DNA from 3 places in the Erwinia sp. genome. Region 2 is predicted to be linked to each of the others. Evidence: predicted binding sites of a transcription regulator. Region 2 holds the regulator's gene; each other region holds the start of a gene.
What was found. The regulator Fur, encoded in region 2, represses iron uptake genes when iron is present. The targets are predictions, from matches to a motif close to ATAATAATGAGAACNACTATCAA.
Positions count from the first base shown of each region.

Region 1 (2,274 bases), on a different contig from region 2:
GCACAGAAGGCTATCGCACCGCCGAAGTGACGCTGGGCGGTGTGGATACCGATGCGCTTTCATCGAAAACGTTGGAGGCGCGGGATGTACCAGGCCTCTATTTTATTGGAGAGGTCGTCGACGTTACCGGTTGGCTTGGCGGCTACAATTTCCAATGGGCCTGGAGTTCTGCATGGGCGTGCGCGCAGGCGTTGTGAATCCTGCGCTGGCGAAACCGCCAGCCTCCAGGGTCGATCTGCCGCCGGCACTGTGGGCGGCATAACGTCATGCGGGTCAATATTTATCACGCTGCCTGAAAGAAAAAGATTAAAAGGCGTAGAAGGACGAGGCTTATACTGTTAATTTCTTACTCCCCCGGTCGTTCTTCTGACGAAGTAGTCTGCTAAATAAGTTTTCCTGTTATTAATTAATGTAAATGCTTCAGTTAAATCTTGCCGAGACATAAAATAGCGACAGGCGGGTGGATACGTGGAGATAAATATTTATTTTGCAATGGGGTGGAAATAAAGAGGTTTGCTAACGCCTTTAGTCAAAAATATTTCCGATAATTTTAATTATTATCTTTTAAATAAACAGATCACCCTGTTTTTATATGATGTTTTTTTGGAAAACCTCTTTTGCTGCTAAGGCTATGTACTACTATAGCCTCAGTATTATCCGGGGAAGGGTGCGCAGGAACGGCAGGTTATGCCAGTTTTTATATTTATTGATTTTATCCTTTGGTCTTTTTTTTCAGAAAATTCGTCTGGCAGATATTGCCCTTTCTCGCATGGAAATTCGCTAGCCTTTTTATATGTAGTTATCATGGATGTTAACGAAATGAAGCATCATGGCTATAATAGTACGGCCTTTTATCCGGGGTCTTTTGTTCTCTCTGCCGTTATACGTTATGGGATCTTCACCCTGGACCGTTACCGAGGATTCCACGCGCCATGGGGCGACGCAAAATGTTAATCCACTACTCCTCAACAGCGCCAGCAGCTGGCTGGTGACTGCGGATTCCAACCTGAACAGGCTGGCGCTGTTCTCAGCAGCCAGCTGAACCCCCGTTCCAGCGTTTATCTCCAGGTAAAATATGCACACCGCTTGGGGGCGGTTACGGAAGGCTATACCGGCAATGTGGGGCTGCGCTACCCGTTCTGACCGCACAGAAGCGTGCGGAAAAGGGCCTGCGGGCCTTTTTTATTGAGTCGACCGCTTTTTGAAATTGCTAATAGAAATGAAAATTATTATCATCCGCGGCAACTTTACTTCTATCAGCGCTTTTATTGATGAAACCATTTTCTGCTGTCCCTTTTGCCGGGAAAATACCTCTTCTTTTACCTACTCTGCTGTTCAGCACGGCGGCGCTGGCAACAGCCGACACCGCGAAAGAGCAAACGCTGACCGTTACCGCTGACAGTATTGGCGAGACGGGAAGCTATAGCCAGGATACCGCAAGCGCGGCAAGTAAAATGCCGCTGCCGCGCAGTGAAACGCCGCAGTCCGTCAGCGTGGTTACGCCGCAGGTGATAAAAGACTATCAGGTGAAAAGCGTGACCGATGCCATGAAGTTTGTTAGCGGCGTCAGTCAGGGCAACACGCTGGGCGCTATTGAAGACGGCTTCGTCAAGCGCGGCTTCGGCAGCAACTCTGACGGTTCTATTTTTATCGATGGCGTACGCAGCAATCAGGGACTGTCGATGGACAGTACCGTTGATCATGTGGAAGTGTTGAAAGGCTCAGCCTCGCTGCTGTACGGCATTCAGAATCCGGGCGGCATCATCAACCTGATTAGCAAAAAGCCGCAGTATGAATGGCACACGCATATTGGCGGCGAAACCACCAGCGTTGGCGGCGGTACTGGCAGCCTGGACATCACCGGGCCGCTGGGCGACGGCTTTGCTTTCCGCCTGATTGCCGAGCGTCAGCGTGAAGACTACTGGCGCAACTTTGGCGCCAAAGAACATACGCTGCTGTCGCCATCGCTGAGTTGGTATGGCGAAAAAGCCGCTTTTAACATCAGCTATACCGAATACAAATTTGATATCCCGGTCGACCGCGGCACCGCGTTTATCAATAAAAAGCCGGTGAACATTCCCTATAATCAACGCCTGGACGACAGCGCCAACCACGCCTGGGGGAAAAATAAGCGTCTTAACGTCAGCTACGCTTACAGCCTGGATGAAACCTGGGAGACCCATCTTAACTATGCCTGGATGCAACGTCGTTATAACAGTAATGAAGTGCGCGCCACGGCCGTCAACGCGGCTACCGGCATCGTCTCGCGCCGTG
Region 1 is NZ_DALZCD010000138.1:7,126-9,399, reverse strand. Features, by position in the region: gene RTK32_RS12470 (NAD(P)/FAD-dependent oxidoreductase) at 1-197, shown strand, start outside; gene RTK32_RS12465 (hypothetical protein) at 830-1,042, shown strand; gene RTK32_RS12460 (TonB-dependent siderophore receptor) at 1,272-2,274, shown strand, end outside.
Region 1: RTK32_RS12460 (TonB-dependent siderophore receptor) is a predicted target of Fur. The motif match lies at 1,214-1,236, and genes of this name have one in related genera.

Region 2 (2,274 bases):
TTGGCAAAAAGGTCAGCGAGCGGGTGAACGCGCACGGTATTGAAAGGATGCAGGCATGGCAGGATGGCCTGAAAAAAGCGAAAGGCGCCCGGGACTTTGCCACCAAACGCATCGGCGTCAATTTCTGGGACACGCTTTTCTGGGGCGGCTTTGACAGCATTAATGACTGGGCCAACAAAGGCTATGAGGTGATCGTTTCCAATCCGGATTATCTCTATATGGATTTCCCGTACGAGGTCAATCCATTGGAAAGGGGCTATTACTGGGGGACCCGCTTCAACGACGAGCGCAAAATGTTCAGCTTTGCGCCGGATAATCTGCCACAGAATGCGGAGACATCGGTGGATCGTGACGGCAATTTCTTCGACGCTAAATCCGACAAGCCATGGCCGGGAGCCTACGGTATTTCCGCTCAGCTCTGGAGCGAAACTGTACGGACCGATGAGCAGATGGAAGGGATGATTTTCCCTCGAGTCCTGGCCGTTGCGGAGCGTGGCTGGCATCGAGCAGGCTGGGAGCAGGCTTATCAGGCCGGACGCGAATACAAAGGTGGCGAAACACAGCACGTTGATCGCGTAGCGCTCAACAAGGACTGGCAGCGCTATGCCAATCTGCTGGGACAGCGCGAGCTGGCAAAAATGGATAAAGCCGGCATCCACTATCGCTTGCCGCAGCCGGGCGCGAAAATTACCGCAGGCAAGCTGCAGGCCAATATCGCTCTGCCGGGCGTGACTATTGAGTACTCGCTTGACGGTGGCAACAGCTGGCAACGCTACCGCGATGACGCTCGCCCAACGGTTTCCGGCAAGGTATTCATTCGCGCCGTCAGCAGCGACGGCAAGCGTTTCAGTCGTGTAGAAACCCTATAATAACCACACGACAGGCAAAAAAAAACCGGTGAGCGATCACCGGTTTTTTTACTGCAACGCGTTACTTATCGTGCAGCGTCTCATCTTCACGACAGTCGCCGGTAGCACAGTGGCCGTAAAGATAGAGGCTGTGGTTGCTGAGCTTGATACCGTGTTTGGTAGCGATATCACGCTGGCGGGACTCAATAGACTCGTCGCTAAATTCGATTACCTTACCGCAGTCCAGACAGATCAGATGATCGTGATGCTGCTGCTGGGTAAGTTCAAAAACGGATTTGCCGCCTTCGAAATTATGGCGGGTAACGATCCCTGCATCGTCAAACTGGTTCAGCACGCGGTAAACGGTTGCCAGGCCAATCTCTTCGCCCATGTCGATCAGGCGTTTATACAAGTCTTCCGCACTGACATGATGGCACGCGGGTTCCTGAAGCACTTCCAGAATTTTCAGTCGAGGAAGCGTGACTTTCAGGCCGGCCTTCTTTAATGCGGTATTATTGTCAGTCATGCGGATATTGTCCTGTTACTTTGCTGGTCACTAAGTGGCTGAAAAGCCGTGAGCATCGGTCGACGCAAAAGCTGAGCGTCTCATTATAGAACCGATGCCTTGAAGAAACCACAGCGGAGATGCAAAACCATCAGGGGATGTAAGGATAAGAAGTCGTTACGTCCGGAAAAGCAAGCACCCATATACGCTGGGTTGTCAGTTCGCTCTGCCTGATTGACGGCGCCGCAGAAGCGGAGGCGGAGCAAGGCTATTGTACCGTTTTGACGGTAAAAGTTACAAATATGTATCTATTACTTCTATAGGAAAAAGCGTTGGCCCGGTGGGGGATTGCCCACCAGGCCAACGTTATCAGGCTTCGAGAATATCCTGAAGCTGCAGTTCATCCGAGATCTGCCTGACCCATTTTTCCACACGTTCGTTGGTCAGTTCTGGCTGACGATCTTCGTCGATGGCCAGGCCCAGGAAGTGGTTATCATCCGCCAGGCCTTTCGACGCTTCAAAATCATAGCCTTCGGTCGGCCAGTGACCCACGATGACCGCGCCGTTAGGTTCAATAATGTCGCGGATAGTACCCATCGCGTCACAGAAATATTCTGAGTAGTCTTCCTGATCGCCACAGCCGAACAGCGCAACCAGCTTGCCGTTGAAGTCGATCTCTTCCAGGGTAGGGAAGAAATCATCCCAGTCACACTGCGCTTCGCCGTAGTACCAGGTCGGGATGCCCAGCAGCAAAATATCAAAGGCTTCAAGGTCTTCTTTGCTGCTTTTAGCGATATCATGAACTTCAGCCACCTCGTTACCGAGCTGCTTCTGGATCATTTTTGCAATGTTTTCCGTATTGCCCGTATCGCTGCCAAAGAAAATGCCTACGATTGCCATGAGTTTAATAACCTCTTGAAA
Region 2 is NZ_DALZCD010000180.1:4,036-6,309, reverse strand. Features, by position in the region: gene RTK32_RS14500 (beta-N-acetylhexosaminidase) at 1-869, shown strand, start outside; gene fur (ferric iron uptake transcriptional regulator) at 931-1,374, opposite strand; gene fldA (flavodoxin FldA) at 1,723-2,253, opposite strand.

Region 3 (2,274 bases), on a different contig from region 2:
CATTGGCAACGGCGGTGCCGATCATCGCGTCGGAATGGCCAATCAGATACTTGGTTCCGGCCTGAATGGAAATATCGATGCCGAAATCCAGCGCGCGAAACAGAATGCCCGCCGCCCAGGTGTTATCGATCATAATGACCGCGTCCGGCGCTTTCGCCCGTATGGCTGCCACGATAGCCGGAATGTCCTGTACCTCCATGGTAATGGAAGCGGGTGACTCCAGGAAAACGACCCGCGTTTCCGGCTTCACCCACTCACCGATTTCCGCTCCGGCAGTGTGGCTGAACCAGGTGGTACTCACGTTCATTTTGCTGAGAATTTTACTGCAAAAATCCTGGGTAGGTTCGTAGACAGAGCCGGCCATCAGTACGTTATCACCGGCGGAAACGAAAGCGAGAATGGCATTGGCTACTGCCGCTGCGCCACAGGGGTAAAGTACGCATCCCGCGCCGCCTTCCAGCTCGGTCATCGCTTCCTGAAGCGAAAAGTGAGTCAGCGTCCCGCGACGACCATAAAACAGTTCGCCTTCCGCTCGTCCGGCCGTGGCGCGTTTTTTCTCGGCGACGCTGTCAAATACCAGCGAGGAGGCACGCTGGATAACGCTGTTAACGGAACCCTGGGTATAACGTTTGCGGCGGCCGGCGCTGATTAAGGTCGTTTCAATATGTTTACTGGTCATCGGTCTGCTCGGTTTAAGGATCTCGCTTAACGTTAACACGGCTGGCGGCACGGCGAAATTCGCCAGCCCGCTACGTGACAAAGTTTCAGGAAAAACCCTGGACATGCAGGGGGAACAGGGGGGGAAAGTGTAAAAAGGCGGGCGTTAAGGGTAAATAGTAATGATAACTACTATCAATTCGGGTTCGATTTGGTATGATCCACCCTGTATTTTCGCTATCGGTAACTGACGTTGGAGAGACAGCGTGACGAATGATTTAATGCAGACGGATCTCTCCGTCTGGGGCATGTATCACCATGCGGACATCGTGGTAAAGGTAGTCATGATCGGTTTGCTGCTGGCGTCGGTCGTTACATGGGCTATTTTTTTCAGTAAAAGCGCGGAACTCAGTTCGGCAAAACGGCGCCTGAAGCAGGAGCAGAAGGCGCTGGCTGGCGTGGGGTCTTTGCAGGAGGCGAGCGACATCAGCGCCAGGTTTAAAGCCCAGAGCCTGACCACGCAGCTGCTGAAAGAAGCCGAAAATGAGCTGGCGCTTTCCGGACCTTCTGCCGATAACGACGGGATCAAAGAACGCACCTCGTTCCGTCTGGAACGCCGTGTCGCCTTCTTTAGCCGCCATGCCGGCCGCGGCAATGGTTTCCTGGCTACTATCGGTGCTATCGCGCCGTTTGTCGGGCTTTTCGGCACCGTGTGGGGCATCATGAACAGCTTCATCGGCATTGCCCAGACGCAAACCACGAACCTTGCGGTGGTCGCACCGGGCATTGCAGAAGCGCTGCTGGCGACCGCTGTCGGCCTGTTTGCCGCCATCCCTGCCGTCGTTATCTATAACGTCTTCGCCCGGACCATTGCCAGTTATAAAGCCACGCTGGGCGACGTCGCCGCACAGATTATGCTGCTGCAAAGCCGCGATCTGGACCTGGCTGCCAGTGCCCCACAGCACGCCACGCAGAAACTGCGGGTAGGATAAGCACCATGGCCATGCGATTAAATGACGATGTTGACAGCAACGGCGAAATGCATGAAATCAACGTGACGCCTTTTATCGACGTGATGCTGGTGCTGCTGATTATCTTTATGGTCGCCGCGCCGCTGGCTACCGTTGACGTTCGCGTTAACCTGCCGGCCTCGACCAGCGCGCCTCAGCCACGTCCGGAAAAACCGGTCTACCTCTCGATCAAAGCGGATAAACAGCTGTTTATCGGTAACGAGAAGGTCACGCAGGAAACCCTGCTGGCAGCGCTGCAAAGTCAGACGCAGGGCAATAAAGACACCACCATCTTCTTCCAGGCGGACAAATCGGTGGATTATGAAACGCTGATGGGCGTGATGGACAAGCTGCGCCAGGCGGGCTATCTGAAGATTGGGCTGATGGGAATGGAAACCGTCGCCAAATAGACGGCATTAGAAAACAAGCAATCCGCAACGGCCGTTGCGGATTTTTTTTGCTTAAAAACAGGCTGTCAGCCGCAATAATGACGCCGCGGGCACACTAATAACGCTAATGGCGGCATTAGCACACCTATGGCGCTACGGGCCTGCTAACCGCGCCAGGTGTGATAATGCGCCACGGGCGCTACAGCTGTGCCACAGGC
Region 3 is NZ_DALZCD010000003.1:18,138-20,411, forward strand. Features, by position in the region: gene metC (cystathionine beta-lyase) at 1-679, opposite strand, end outside; gene exbB (tol-pal system-associated acyl-CoA thioesterase) at 924-1,649, shown strand; gene exbD (TonB system transport protein ExbD) at 1,655-2,077, shown strand; gene RTK32_RS00615 (MFS transporter) at 2,256-2,274, opposite strand, start outside.
Region 3: exbB (tol-pal system-associated acyl-CoA thioesterase) is a predicted target of Fur. The motif match lies at 834-856, and genes of this name have one in related genera.